3 regions of the Citrobacter sp. CFNIH10 genome follow, and region 3 is predicted to be linked to each of the others. Evidence: predicted binding sites of a transcription regulator. Region 3 holds the regulator's gene; each other region holds the start of a gene.
What was found. The regulator LexA, encoded in region 3, represses DNA repair genes until DNA is damaged. The targets are predictions, from matches to a motif close to TNCTGTATGTACATACAGNA.

Region 1 (4,861 bases), 2.5 Mb from region 3:
CAGGCTAGCGGTGCAACCCAACTGGTGTTGCCGCGCCATGCGCCAAACATGCCGGAAACATGCACCAGCGGTTTCATTTGCGGCACGTCAATCAGCGCGGCCAGCTTGTGCTTATTGCGGTGCGTATAGAGATACTCAAACAGACGTGGCTGCCGTGACTTCACCAGTTGCGCCATCGCAATGGTGGCATAGACATCCGCCATCGCATCGTGCGCGTTGCTGTGCTCAATACCGTTTGCTTTCGTCAGATGCTCCAGGCGAAAGCTGGGGAGGCCGTCGTCATTTTCCGGCCAGTTGATGCCTTCCGGGCGCAGGGCGTAGCAAGCGCGCATCACGTCCAGCAGATCCCAGCGCGAATTATCATGCTGCCAGCTCCAGGCGTAGGGATCGTAGAAGTTACGGTACAGCACGTTGCGCGTAACCTCGTCGTCGAAGCGCACGTTGTTGTAGCCAATAATGCAGGTTTTCGGCACCGTAAACAGGGTGTGGATCCGCGCGGCAAACGCAGCTTCATTATCACCTTTCTCTCGTGCTTCCTGCGGGGTGATTCCGGTGACCATCACCGCGCCCGGCTGGGGCAAATAGTCATCCGCCGGTTTGCAGTAAAAAACCTCTGGTTCACCGATGATGTTGAATTCGCTATCGGTACGCAGAGCGGCAAATTGCGCAGGTCTGTCGAGCGCCGGATGAATGCCAAAGGTTTCGTAATCGTGGAAGAGAAAGGTGGGTTGTTGCTTGCCGTCATTCATAAATAAGTGGGTTCCGTGACTTCTGGTTGCGCGCTGCCTGGACTGCACAGAGTACCAAAATTCGGCGTGGTAATCAGCCTGACTCACAGAGAAGAAAGACAGAAAGCGGCTGGAGATAAGGTGCAACGGATCAATCAAACAGGGATCAATGTGCGATAAGTCACATTTTCTTGCAATTATTCCCTGTTCGTTTATCAGAATTTCCGTAAAAAGGACGGCTCTTTTGAAACGTCTGAGGACATGCTGTTGAAACCCCGTCTGTTTATTACCGCTTCTTTACTCGCGATGCATCTCTCTTCTGCACTTGCTGCCGGTACGGCTGACTTTGCGCCACCGCCACCTGGCATTGAAGCCGGTTCATGGGTGCTTATGGATTACACCACGGGGCAAATTCTCACGGCGGGTAATGAACATCAACAGCGCAATCCTGCCAGCCTGACCAAGCTGATGACCGGTTACGTGGTCGATCGCGCCATTGACAGCCAGCGCATTACGCCGGACGACATCGTCACCGTGGGACGCGACGCGTGGGCGAAGGACAACCCGGTGTTCGCCGGATCCTCGTTGATGTTCCTCAAAGAAGGGGACCGGGTGTCCGTGCGCGATTTAAGCCGTGGGTTGATTGTTGATTCCGGTAACGACGCCTGCGTAGCGCTGGCAGATTACATCGCCGGAGGACAACCGCAGTTTGTCGCGATGATGAACAATTACGTCAAGAAGCTCAATTTGCGGGACACCCATTTTGAGACGGTGCACGGACTGGATGCCCCTGGTCAGCACAGTTCAGCTTACGATCTGGCGGTGTTGTCCCGGGCAATCATTCATGGTGAGCCGGCGTTTTATCACATGTACAGTGAGAAAAGCCTCACCTGGAACGGTATTACCCAGCAAAACCGTAACGGACTGCTGTGGGATAAAACCATGAACGTTGATGGCCTGAAAACCGGACACACTTCGGGGGCTGGTTTTAACCTGATTGCTTCTGCGGTGGACGGTCAGCGCCGACTGATTGCCGTGGTGATGGGCGCGAATAGCCCAAAAGGGCGTGAGGAGCAGGCACGTAAACTGCTGCACTGGGGACAACAAAATTTCGACACGGTGCAAATCCTGCGCAGCGGTAAGCAGGTCGGAACAGAGCGTATCTGGTACGGTGATAAAGAGAAAATCGCGTTAGGTACCGAACACGATTTCTGGATGGCGCTGCCAAAGGCGGAAATGCCGCACATCAAAGCGAAGTACATCCTGGATAAGAAGGAACTGGAAGCGCCGCTTGCCGCCCATCAACGGGTCGGGGAAATTGAACTCTACGACCGCGACAAACTGGTCGCTCACTGGCCTCTGGTCACGCTGGAAGCCGTCGGTAAGGGAGGCGTCTTCTCCCGTCTGAGTGATTATTTCCATCACAAAGTCTGAATCGTACTGACAGAGACTGGCAGGAGTTCGGTTCCGCTCACATAATAACCACAAAGTGCTTGTGACGGCGGTTTAGTCTTCGTTATGCTGTATATAAATACAGTGTAACGATGGAGGCAACATGAATTACGAGATCAGAAACGCTGATAAGCGCACCGTTGCAGGTTTCCACCTGGTGGGACCGTGGGAGCAAACGGTGAAACAAGGCTTTGACCAGTTGATGATGTGGGTCGATGGCAAGCAGGTTGTAGCGCAGGAGTGGATCGCCGTTTACTTCGACAATCCGGATGAAGTGCCCGCCGAAAAACTGCGCTGTAGTACGGTCGTTTCCGTGCCTGCTGATTTTGTCATCCCGGAAAACAGCGAAGGCGTGACGCTCAGCGAAATCGACGGCGGTCAATATGCGACGGCAGTTGCACGCGTCGATAATAATGATTTTGCCACGCCGTGGTATCAGTTCTTCAATAGCCTGATGCAGGACAAGGCATATGAAATGGCATGCAAACCCTGCTTTGAAGTCTATCTGAATAACGGTTGCGAAGACGGTTACTGGGATATCGAGATGTATATCGCGGTGCAACCAGCCACGAAGTAAGTCTAAAACCAGGCGGACCGGCGCGGAGCGACTACGCTTAGCGAGATGTCCTGTCCGCCACAGTGAACTTCTGCGCGTAAAAACAGGTACAATCATTTTTTGCTTTTCCTGATGGAGTGCATGAGTGCGTGCCGACAAGTCACTGAGTCCATTTGAAATCCGCCTGTATCGCCATTACCGCATTGTGCATGGTATTCGCATCGCGCTGGCCTTCATCCTGACTTTTTTGCTTGTTCGTTTATTTAACATTCCGGAAGGGACATGGCCCTTGATTACGCTGGTGGTGATTATGGGGCCGATCTCGTTCTGGGGAAACGTGGTTCCCCGTGCCTGGGAGCGGATTGGTGGTACGATCCTCGGATCGGTGCTGGGTCTGGTGGCGCTGCGTCTTGAGCTATTCTCATTGCCACTGATGCTGCTCTGGTGTGCGGCAGCTATGTTCCTGTGTGGATGGCTCGCGTTAGGAAAAAAACCGTATCAGGCGCTCTTGATTGGCATCACGCTTGCTGTTGTCGTGGGTGCGCCCGCTGGCGATATGGAGACCGCACTCTGGCGCGGCGGCGATGTCATTCTGGGGGCGCTCCTCGCCATGCTGTTCACCGGAATCTGGCCGCAGCGCGCCTTCATTCACTGGCGCATCCAACTGGCGCACTGCGTGACGGCCTATAACCGGGTGTATCAGGCCGCGCTGTCGCCTAATCTGTTAGAACGTCCCCGTCTGGATAAACATCTGCAACAGCTATTAGGTGACGTGGTAAAAATGCGCGGACTTATTACGCCGGCGAGCAAAGAGACGCGCATCCAGAAATCTATTTTTGAAGCCATTCAGACCGTCAATCGTAATCTGGTTTGCATGCTCGAATTGCAGATCAATGCCCTGTGGGCGACCCGTGAAAGCCATTTCGTCATGCTCAATGCCCATACGCTGCGGGAAACGCAGCAAATGACCCAGCAGGCGCTGTTGACGATTGCCCATGCCTTGTTCGAAGGTAATCCGCAGCCGATTCTCGCCAACAGCGAAAAACTGAACGAGACCGTTAACGAATTGCGCACGCTGATCCGTCAGCACGATGAACATCATGTGGCTGAAACGCCGATTCATGGCTATGTCTGGCTAAGCCTGGAAACCGCCCGTCAACTGGAGCTGCTGTCGCATCTTATCTGTCGCGCACTGCGCAAATAAAAAGCAGGTAAGGGGAATGCTGCCCTGGCTGCTTCGATTCAGCAAGGAATAAGGGTATGATGGAAACCAGAATGAAGCCATTGTCATTTGCGGCTGCGAAAAGTAATGTTAGCCCTATCGTTTAAACGAATCCGACTCTCACATTATCAGGGGTGTAAAAATGGAAACTACCAAGCCATCTTTCCAGGACGTGCTGGAATTTGTCCGTCTGTTCCGTCGTAAAAACAAACTGCAGCGTGAAATCCAGGACGTTGAGAAAAAGATCCGTGACAACCAGAAACGTGTTCTGCTGCTGGACAACCTGAGCGATTACATCAAGCCGGGGATGAGTGTTGAAGCTATTCAGGGCATCATCGCCAGCATGAAAAGCGACTATGAAGATCGCGTTGATGACTACATCATCAAAAATGCAGAGATCTCTAAAGAACGTCGCGACATCTCCAAAAAGCTGAAAGCGATGGGTGAAATGAAAAACGGCGACGCGAAAGCGGAGTAACGTTTTGCCAGCAGTGAGGATCCGTCAGGCGATCCTCACTGTCGCTTCACGCCACCGCTGACCATTCGCAATAAATGCTGTTCCGGCCAGTGCTCGGTCAGTCTGTTCCTTGCCAGTAACCACTTAACGTAATCGACATCGTGTCGCTGTCTGTCGAGCATCAGTCCGACGACGCTGCCGCTGTGCGCCACGTTCACGCCGTATAAACCACACTCTTCAACCAGCGACAATAGCGCGTCGAAATCCGGTTTTGGCAACAGCATCTGGCTGGCAATAGCGCTCAGCGTCGCCGCTTCTCCCATACGATAAGGATTTTGCTCCGCACAGGCTTCCTGTACTTTTTCCCATGCCCGCTTCAGCGCCGGTGCGCCCGCATGTAAACCCGCCTGCCGGGGAATGCGATGATAATCCGCGGTGCGTAAAGT
Region 2 (4,861 bases), 290 kb from region 3:
CCGCTACAATGGATACTCCATATTCTACGAGATATCCATTGTGGCGTTACTGATCATTACCACGATCCTGTGGGCTTTCTCCTTCAGCCTGTTCGGGGAATACCTTGCCGGGCACGTCGATAGCTACTTTGCCGTGTTGGTTCGGGTCGGTCTGGCGGCGCTGGTATTCCTGCCTTTCCTGCGTACGCGCGGGCACAGCCTGAAAACTATCGGGCTTTATATGCTGGTGGGAGCCATGCAGCTTGGCATCATGTATATGCTGAGTTTCCACGCTTATCTCTATCTGACTGTCTCTGAACTGCTGCTGTTTACCGTGTTGACGCCGCTCTATATCACGCTGATTTACGATCTGATGAGTAAACGGCGGCTGCGCTGGGGGTATGCGTTTAGCGCGCTGCTGGCGGTGATTGGCGCAGGGATTATTCGTTATGACCAGGTGACCGATCACTTCTGGACTGGTCTGCTGCTGGTACAGCTTTCCAACATCAGTTTTGCCATCGGGATGGTGGGCTATAAACGCCTGATGGAGACGCGCCCGATGCCCCAGCATAACGCCTTTGCATGGTTTTACATCGGCGCGTTTCTGGTGGCGGTAGTTGCCTGGTTCATGTTGGGCAATGCGCAGAAAATGCCGGAAACCACGCTCCAGTGGGGAATTCTGGTGTTCCTGGGCGTGGCCGCTTCAGGCATCGGCTACTTTATGTGGAACTACGGCGCGACACAGGTTGATGCGGGGACGCTGGGTATTATGAACAATATGCATGTGCCCGCAGGGCTGCTGGTCAACCTGGCTATCTGGCACCAACAGCCCCACTGGCCAAGTTTTATTACGGGTGCGATGGTGATACTGGCTTCACTGTGGGTGCATCGAAAGTGGGTCGCTCCGCGCTCCGAACAAACGGCAGATGATCGCAGGCGTGATTGCGCGCCGATCGAATAAACGCCTCAGTCACCGGCTGGCGCTGCTCGCCATCACGCACGGCGGCGTACAGGCGGCTCCATAAGCCCTCTCCCAGGGTTCTGGTCACCACCAGGCCCTGGCGTTCAAAACTCTCCACGACCCAGTGCGGCAGGGCAGCAATGCCCATGTTTGCCGCCACCATCTGAATCAACAGCAGAGTATTATCCACGCTTTTCAGTGACGGGCTGACCCCTGCGGGCTGAAGAAAATGACGCCAGACGTCCAGTCGACTGCGTTGTACCGGATAGATCAGCAGCGTTTCGCTGGCTAAATCTTCCGGGGTGATCTGCGTTTTGCTGGTCAGCGGATGCTCGGGTGCCAGCACCAGGCGAACTTCAAAATCAAACATCGGAGAATAATGCAGCCCGCTGCGCGGCAGAATGTCAGAGGTCATCACCAGATCGAGCTCGTCCTGCTGGAGCGCCGGTTGGGGGTCAAACGTCACGCCGGATTTAAAATCCATCTCCACCTGCGGCCATTTGGCGCGGAAGTTTTCCAGCGCCGGGGTCAACCACTGAATACAGCTATGGCACTCAATGGCGATACGCAGACGGGTTTGTTGTGGTTCGTTGCAGGCCTGCAACGCGCGGTTAATTTGTGGCAGAACCTGACTGGCCAGTTGCAACAGGATCTCACCCTGTGGGGTGAAACGCAGCGGCTGACTTTTACGTATGAATAGCCGAAAGCCAAGGCGCTGTTCCAGATCGCTGAACTGGTGAGACAGGGCGGATTGGGTCTGATGCAGCGTCGCCGCGGCGGCTGCCAGTGACCCGGTATTCCGCAACGCCTGGAGCGTTTTCAGGTGTTTAATCTCGATCATGAAAGTCCTTCACTTCGGCATGAACAAATTGCGCTTGAGGAATATACAGTAACTGTCAAATATGGATGTGTAAACATCCAGACGTCCAAAATCCTTCGTATTTTAAATTTATGGTGCGTTGGCTGCGTTTCCCCGCCCTGGTTACTTACTGATGTAAGCTCCCGGGGATGAGCAAACTTGCCACCTTCCCTGAATTAAAAATCCATAGGATTTACATATAATTAGAGGAAGTAAAATGACAATACTGAATCACACCCTCGGTTTCCCTCGTGTTGGCCTGCGTCGCGAGCTGAAAAAAGCGCAAGAGGGCTACTGGGCGGGTAATGTGACCCGTGAAGAACTGCTGGCGGTGGGCCGCGAACTGCGGGCGCGTCACTGGGATCAGCAAAAGCAGGCAGGTATCGATCTACTGCCGGTCGGCGATTTTGCCTGGTACGACCATGTTCTGACCACCAGCCTGCTGCTCGGTAACGTCCCGGCGCGTCATCAGAACAAAGATGGTTCCGTCGATATCGACACCCTGTTCCGCATTGGTCGCGGTCGTGCGCCGACCGGCGAACCGGCTGCGGCGGCAGAAATGACCAAATGGTTTAACACCAACTATCACTATATGGTGCCGGAGTTCGTTAAGGGTCAGCAGTTCAAACTGACCTGGACACAACTGCTGGATGAAGTAGACGAAGCGCTGGCGCTGGGTCACAAGGTGAAACCTGTGCTGCTCGGCCCGGTCACTTACCTGTGGCTGGGCAAAGTAAAGGGCGAGTCGTTCGATCGCCTGAGCCTGCTGAAAGACATTCTGCCGGTTTACCAGCAGGTGCTGGCGGAACTGGCAAAACGCGGCATCGAGTGGGTGCAGATCGACGAACCCGCGCTGGTGCTGGAACTGCCGCAGACGTGGCTGAACGCCTTCAAACCGGCCTACGATGCGCTTTCCGGGCAGGTGAAACTGCTGCTGACCACCTACTTTGAAGGTGTGACGCCTAACCTTGATACCATTGCCGCGCTGCCGGTACAAGGACTCCACGTTGACCTGGTCCACGGTAAAGATGACGTGACAGCGCTGCACAAACGCCTGCCGACTGACTGGCTGCTGTCTGCCGGTCTGGTCAATGGACGCAACGTCTGGCGTGCCGATCTGACAGAAAAATATGCCCAGATTAAAGATATCGTAGGCCTTCGCGATCTGTGGGTGGCCTCGTCCTGCTCATTGCTGCACAGCCCGATCGACCTGAGCGTTGAAACGCGTCTGGATGCGGAAGTGAAGAGCTGGTTTGCCTTCGCCCTGCAAAAGTGTGGTGAACTGACGCTGCTGCGCGATGCGCTGAACAGCGGCGATACCGCCGCCATCGCCGAATGGAGCGCACCGATTCAGGCGCGTCGCCACTCGACCCGTGTGCACAATGCAGCAGTGGAAAAACGTCTGGCGGCCATCACCGCGCAGGACAGCCAGCGGGCGAACCCGTACGAAGTGCGCGCTGAGGCTCAGCGTGCGCGCTTCAACCTGCCTGCATGGCCGACGACCACTATCGGTTCTTTCCCGCAGACTACTGAAATCCGCGGCCTGCGTCTGGACTTCAAAAAAGGGCAGCTTGATGCTAACAACTATCGCACTGGCATCGCGGAGCATATTAAGCAGGCGATTGTTGAGCAGGAACGCTTAGGCCTGGACGTGCTGGTCCACGGTGAAGCCGAGCGTAACGACATGGTGGAATATTTCGGTGAGCACCTCGATGGTTTTGTTTTCACCCAGAATGGCTGGGTGCAGAGTTACGGCTCTCGCTGCGTGAAACCGCCGGTGGTGATCGGCGACGTCAGCCGTCCGGAAGCGATCACCGTAGAATGGGCGAAGTATGCTCAGTCGCTGACTGACAAACCGGTAAAAGGCATGCTGACCGGCCCGGTGACCATTCTCTGCTGGTCCTTCCCGCGTGAAGACGTCACCCGCGAAACCATCGCCAAACAGATCGCGCTGGCACTGCGTGATGAGGTGGCGGATCTGGAAGCGGCAGGCATTGGCATCATTCAGATTGATGAACCCGCACTACGCGAAGGGCTGCCGTTGCGTCGTAGCGACTGGGCGGCTTATCTGGCGTGGGGCGTGGAAGCGTTCCGTATCAACGCGGCGGTGGCGAAAGATGATACCCAGATCCACACCCACATGTGTTACTGCGAGTTTAACAACATCATGGATTCTATTGCCGCGCTGGATGCTGACGTGATCACCATTGAGACCTCACGTTCCGACATGGAGCTTCTGGAGTCGTTCGAAGAGTTCGACTATCCGAACGAAATCGGACCGGGCGTGTATGACATTCACTCGCCGAATGTCCCGAGCGTAGAGTGGATTGAGGCGCTGTTGCAAAAAGCGGCACAACGTATCCCGGCTGAACGCCTGTGGGTGAACCCGGACTGTGGCCTGAAAACCCGCGGTTGGCCGGAAACCCGCGCCGCGCTGGCGAACATGGTGAAAGCCGCGCAGAATCTGCGTCAGGCGTGATCTTCCTGGGCCCGGTAAGGCGAAGTCGCCACCGGGCCTGTTGTCGGGGGGCGGTTCAGACCTGCGTTATTTCTTACTTCCGTACTGTGCAAACCACGCCAGCATTCTTTGCCAGCCGTCTTTGGCAGATTCTTCGTGATAGCTCGAGCGGTAGTCGGCATTGAAGGCATGACCGGCATCAGGATAGACAACAATCTCCGTATTGGCGTTAGCGGCGCGTAAGGCCTGGCGCATGGTCTCCACGCTCTCCTGTGAAATACTGTTATCCTGACCGCCGTACAGACCCAGCACCGGGGCGTTCAGATCGGTCGCCACATCGACAGGATGTTTCGGCGAATTCAACGACTTATCGCCAACCAACTTCCCATACCAGGCTACAGCGGCTTTCAGTTGCGGGTTATGCGCCGCGTACAGCCACGTAATACGTCCGCCCCAACAAAAGCCAGTGATCATCAGACGATGAACATCGCCACCGTTGCGGGACGCCCAACTGGCGACGTGATCCAGATCGGCCAGAACCTGAGAATCCGGCACTTTCGCCACCAGACCGCTCAATAGCGTGGGAATATCGGCGAAATCATTG
Region 3 (4,861 bases):
ATCACGTGCTCGTAACCGATGTAAATCGGCACCAGGGTGATCGGACGGGTGCCGCCGCGCAGCATCGCCTGGATGGTCATCGACAGCGTGCCAGTTTTTGGGTCCAGCAAACGGCCGGTACGGGAACGACCACCTTCGACAAAGTATTCAACCGAGTAGCCGCGGCTGAACAGTTCGCCCAGATACTCACGGAAAACCGTGGAATAGAGCTTATTGCCCTTAAAGGTACGACGAATAAAGAACGCGCCCAGGCGGCGGAAGATCGGGCCTGCCGGCCAGAAGTTCAGGTTGATACCTGCAGCGATGTGCGGCGGCACCAGCCCCTGGTGATAGAGCACGTAGGAGAGCAGCAGGTAGTCCATGTGGCTGCGGTGGCAGGGAACATAAACAATTTCGTGCCCGTCGTGCGCCAGTTGGCGAACGCGTTCTGCGTTGTGAACGTTAATCCCCTGATACAGCCTGTTCCAGGTGAAGCCCAGAATACGGTCGGTCAGGCGAATCATCTCGTAAGAGAAGTTGGCGGCGATCTCTTCCATCAGCGCAATGGCGTTTTGCTGCGCCTTTTCATGGGAGATTTTCTTGCTGCGCGCTTCGTCTTCCACCGCGCGGGCAATCGCTTTGGAGGCCAGCAGCTTGTTGAAGAGATCCTGACGCGCAGGTAGACGCGGCCCCACCGCGGCCAGGCGCTGACGGGCGAAGTGCATACGCGCCACGCGAGCCAGTTTCTGCGCAATGGTTTTATCCGTGCCGTGCTCATCGGCCATTCGGCGCAGAGAGACGGAAGGCGAGAAGCGGACAAAGCTGTCGCGGCCAAGCCAGGAGACGGCAAAGAATTTCTGAATGCCATTAAGCATGCGCAGCGGCGGGTTAACCTCGCCCTTTTCACGACCCGGAGAACGTCCAAACATCACCGACACCGGCACCATTTGCACATCCAGATCCGGATTGCTGCGATGCAGGTCGAGATAGTTATGGAACAGCTTGATGGACTCTTCTTTCGGCGTGTAATAGGTGAAGACACGCGGTCCGCCGTGAATGAACACATAGCGCGGCAACTGTGTGCCATCGATCTCCAGCGGTTCTAACGGGTCGGGGAGATCGTGCGCCAGACATTGCGCGCGCAGCGTCAGCAAGTCCGCTTTGGAGTTGTACGGCAAAACGTACATAATTGGGCGAGAGGTGTTGAGTCCCAATTCCGGGGCAGGATCTGCCGGAATAGACTTGCTTTTTACCAGTACACTTAATGGTAAATTCAGTATTTTGTAGTAAATTCGTGGCCAGCCGGACATAAACGATGTAAAGCCTCTGGTTAATAATGCAATTGCGTTGCAAGGATATCAGAAAGTCATGTGAATTTCTGGTCTATCCCGTCATACTTCGCGCCGCGTTGCCCTAACTCGAATTACATGAGTTAACAAGACAATGTCATTGACGCCAATAATGCAAAAAGGTTCTTTTAATGGCTAATAATACCACTGGATTCACCCGAATTATCAAAGCTGCAGGCTATTCCTGGAAAGGTTTTCGCGCCGCGTGGATTAACGAGGCCGCGTTCCGTCAGGAAAGCGTGGCGGCGCTGCTGGCCGTGGCTATCGCCTGCTGGCTGGACGTGGATGCCATTACGCGCGTTCTGCTGATAGGCTCTGTCATGCTGGTCATGATTGTTGAAATCCTGAACAGCGCCATCGAGGCGGTAGTGGACCGTATCGGCTCTGATTATCACGAACTTTCTGGTCGCGCAAAAGATATGGGGTCGGCGGCGGTACTGCTTTCTATCATTGTGGCGCTGATCACCTGGGGACTCCTGTTGTGGCCACATTTTCGCTAACGTTTTTCGACCCTGATTCCATAACCGGCTAAATCTGCTGTCGAATGTGTAGTTTGTGGTTCCAAAATCACCTTTAGCTGTATATACTCACAGCATAACTGTATATACACCCAGGGGGCGGAATGAAAGCGTTAACGGCCAGGCAACAAGAGGTGTTTGATCTCATTCGGGATCACATCAGCCAGACAGGTATGCCACCGACGCGTGCGGAGATCGCACAGCGTTTGGGGTTCCGTTCCCCAAACGCGGCTGAAGAACACCTGAAGGCGCTGGCACGTAAAGGGGCGATTGAAATCGTCTCCGGTGCTTCTCGCGGCATTCGACTGCTGCAGGAAGAAGAGGAAGGGTTACCGCTCATCGGTCGCGTTGCGGCGGGCGAGCCGCTGCTGGCGCAGCAGCACATTGAAGGCCATTATCAGGTGGATCCATCTTTGTTTAAGCCGAACGCCGATTTCCTGCTGCGCGTCAGCGGAATGTCGATGAAAGACATCGGCATTATGGATGGCGATCTGCTGGCGGTACACAAAACCCAGGACGTGCGTAACGGTCAGGTGGTTGTAGCGCGTATCGACGATGAAGTGACGGTCAAGCGCCTGAAAAAACAGGGCAATAAAGTTGAACTGCTGCCCGAAAACAGCGAATTTAAACCAATCCTGGTTGACCTTCGCGAACAGAATTTTACCATCGAAGGACTGGCCGTTGGCGTCATCCGTAATGGTGAATGGCTGTAGTACTTCTTTAGGCCGGATAAGGCGTTTACGTCGTTATCCGGCACTCTCACCACTCTCGTTATGACCTCTTCTCAGGCTCGTCTCCATGCCTTTTTTTGCTTCTGCTGACAAAGCACTCTGGCGCCTCGCCTTACCGATGATTTTCTCCAATATCACCGTTCCGCTGCTGGGACTGGTGGATACGGCGGTCATTGGTCACCTGGACAGCCCCGTCTATCTCGGCGGTGTGGCAGTAGGCGCAACCGCAACCAGCTTTCTGTTTATGCTACTGCTCTTCTTACGGATGAGCACTACCGGGCTGACGGCGCAGGCATTCGGCGCGAAGAATCCTCAGGCGCTGGCGAGGGCTCTGGTGCAACCGCTGGTCCTGGCTTTGGGCGCAGGGACATTAATTGCTATCTTCCGCACGCCGATTATCGACCTGGCGCTACACATTGTCGGCGGCAGCGAAGCGGTGCTGGAACAGGCGAGGCGATTCCTGGCCATTCGCTGGCTGAGCGCGCCGGCGTCACTGGCGAATCTGGTTCTGCTCGGTTGGTTACTGGGCGTGCAATACGCGCGTGCGCCGGTGATCCTGCTGATTGTCGGCAATATCCTGAACATTGTGCTCGACCTCTGGCTGGTAATGGGGCTGCATATGAACGTGCAGGGGGCCGCACTGGCGACGGTGATTGCGGAATATGCGACGTTGCTGATCGGTTTGTTGATGGTGCGTAAGGTCTTGCACTTGCGGGGCGTCTCTCTCGTCATACTCAGGCAGGCCTGGCGCGGCAACTTTCGTCGTCTTCTGGCGCTTAATCGCGACATCATGCTGCGTTCGCTGCTGCTGCAACTCTGTTTTGGTGCCATTACCGTGCTGGGGGCCAGACTGGGTAGCGATATCATCGCCGTTAACGCCGTGTTGATGACGTTGCTGACGTTTACGGCCTATGCGCTGGATGGCTTTGCCTACGCCGTGGAGGCGCATTCCGGTCAGGCCTATGGCGCCCGCGATGGCAGTCAGTTGCTGGAGGTCTGGCGCGCGGCGTGCCGTCAGTCAGGTATTGTCGCACTGCTGTTCTCAGTGGTTTATCTGCTCGCGGGCGAACAGATCGTCGCGCTGCTGACATCACTCCCGCAAATCCAGCAACTGGCCGATCGCTATCTGCTCTGGCAAGTGATTTTGCCGTTGGTCGGCGTCTGGTGCTATCTGCTGGATGGTATGTTTATCGGTGCAACGCGGGCGGCTGAAATGCGTAACAGTATGGCGGTCGCGGCTGCCGGGTTTGCGCTGACCTTGCTGACCCTCCCCGTGTTGGGGAATCACGGTTTGTGGCTGGCGCTGGCGGTTTTCCTGGCGCTGCGCGGACTGTCATTAGCCTGGATCTGGCGGCGCCACTGGCGGAATGGGACCTGGTTTTCGGCTTCGTGATGGTTAAAGATTCTGAATAGTGAATTGAACCCAGAATCTCTGACTACACTTAATCTCACGTCCAGCAGAAAACGAACGCAGTTGGGCGGTTTACTCTCACTATTCACAGCCTAATAAAGAGGACTTTATGATGAATAAAGACGAAGCCGGCGGTAACTGGAAACAATTTAAAGGTAAAGTGAAAGAGCAGTGGGGCAAACTGACCGATGACGATATGACAGTCATTGAAGGTAAGCGTGATCAACTGGTCGGTAAGATTCAGGAACGTTATGGTTACGAGAAAGACCAGGCGGAGAAAGAGGTCGATAGCTGGGAAAAACGCAACGACTATCGGTGGTAAGCTACCCTCATACCCGTGAGTACAAGGATGTAAGCCCCTCTGTTTGCTTCGGGCGGCATAGCATGCCGCCCACTTCATTAACGGGGTTTCTTTTTAACCTGAATCGAATGATCGTGCTGACACTCGCCAGGGTGACGGCAGGCTTCCACTTCCACGCAGGCTGAGCATAATCCGTGTGCTTCAATCACATTGTGGCGCAGGGCAAACCCCATCTTCGCCGCCAGCGTATGCATAATGTCTTCCACGCCCTCCGCACACTCTTCTTTCACCGCACCACAGCGGTCGCAGATAAACATCGCGGAAGTATGAGTTGGCTGATCGAACAGGTAACACAGCACATAGCTGTTGGTGGATTCAACCTTATGCACAAAACCTTGTTCAAGCAGAAAATCGAGTGCGCGATAGACCGTTGGCGGCTTGGCCTGCGGTTCTGATTCACGCAGCAGGTCGAGCAGATCGTAAGCGCTAATTGCGCCTTCCTGAAGGCTCATCAGACGCAACACCTCAAGGCGCTGTGGGGTCAGGCGCACATTGCGTTGCGCGCACAGTTT

Region 1: a site for LexA is predicted at 2,248-2,267, ahead of sbmC (DNA gyrase inhibitor SbmC). Genes of this name have one in related genera too.
Region 2: a site for LexA is predicted at 1,845-1,864, ahead of metR (HTH-type transcriptional regulator MetR). Genes of this name have one in related genera too.

What each region holds. Positions count from the first base shown of each region.
Region 1 is NZ_CP026216.1:4,512,118-4,516,978, reverse strand. It holds gene sbcB (exodeoxyribonuclease I) at 1-749, opposite strand, end outside; gene dacD (serine-type D-Ala-D-Ala carboxypeptidase DacD) at 990-2,162, shown strand; gene sbmC (DNA gyrase inhibitor SbmC) at 2,284-2,757, shown strand; gene C2U53_RS26120 (FUSC family protein) at 2,882-3,940, shown strand; gene C2U53_RS26115 (DUF496 family protein) at 4,101-4,436, shown strand; gene C2U53_RS26110 (L-threonine kinase) at 4,472-4,861, opposite strand, start outside.
Region 2 is NZ_CP026216.1:1,428,338-1,433,198, forward strand. It holds gene bioP (biotin transporter) at 41-940, shown strand; gene metR (HTH-type transcriptional regulator MetR) at 828-1,781, opposite strand; gene metE (5-methyltetrahydropteroyltriglutamate--homocysteine S-methyltransferase) at 2,017-4,278, shown strand; gene C2U53_RS10345 (dienelactone hydrolase family protein) at 4,345-4,861, opposite strand, start outside.
Region 3 is NZ_CP026216.1:1,722,060-1,726,920, forward strand. It holds gene plsB (glycerol-3-phosphate 1-O-acyltransferase PlsB) at 1-1,289, opposite strand, end outside; gene C2U53_RS11680 (diacylglycerol kinase) at 1,460-1,828, shown strand; gene lexA (transcriptional repressor LexA) at 1,951-2,559, shown strand; gene dinF (MATE family efflux transporter DinF) at 2,645-3,970, shown strand; gene C2U53_RS11695 (CsbD family protein) at 4,101-4,310, shown strand; gene zur (zinc uptake transcriptional repressor Zur) at 4,388-4,861, opposite strand, start outside.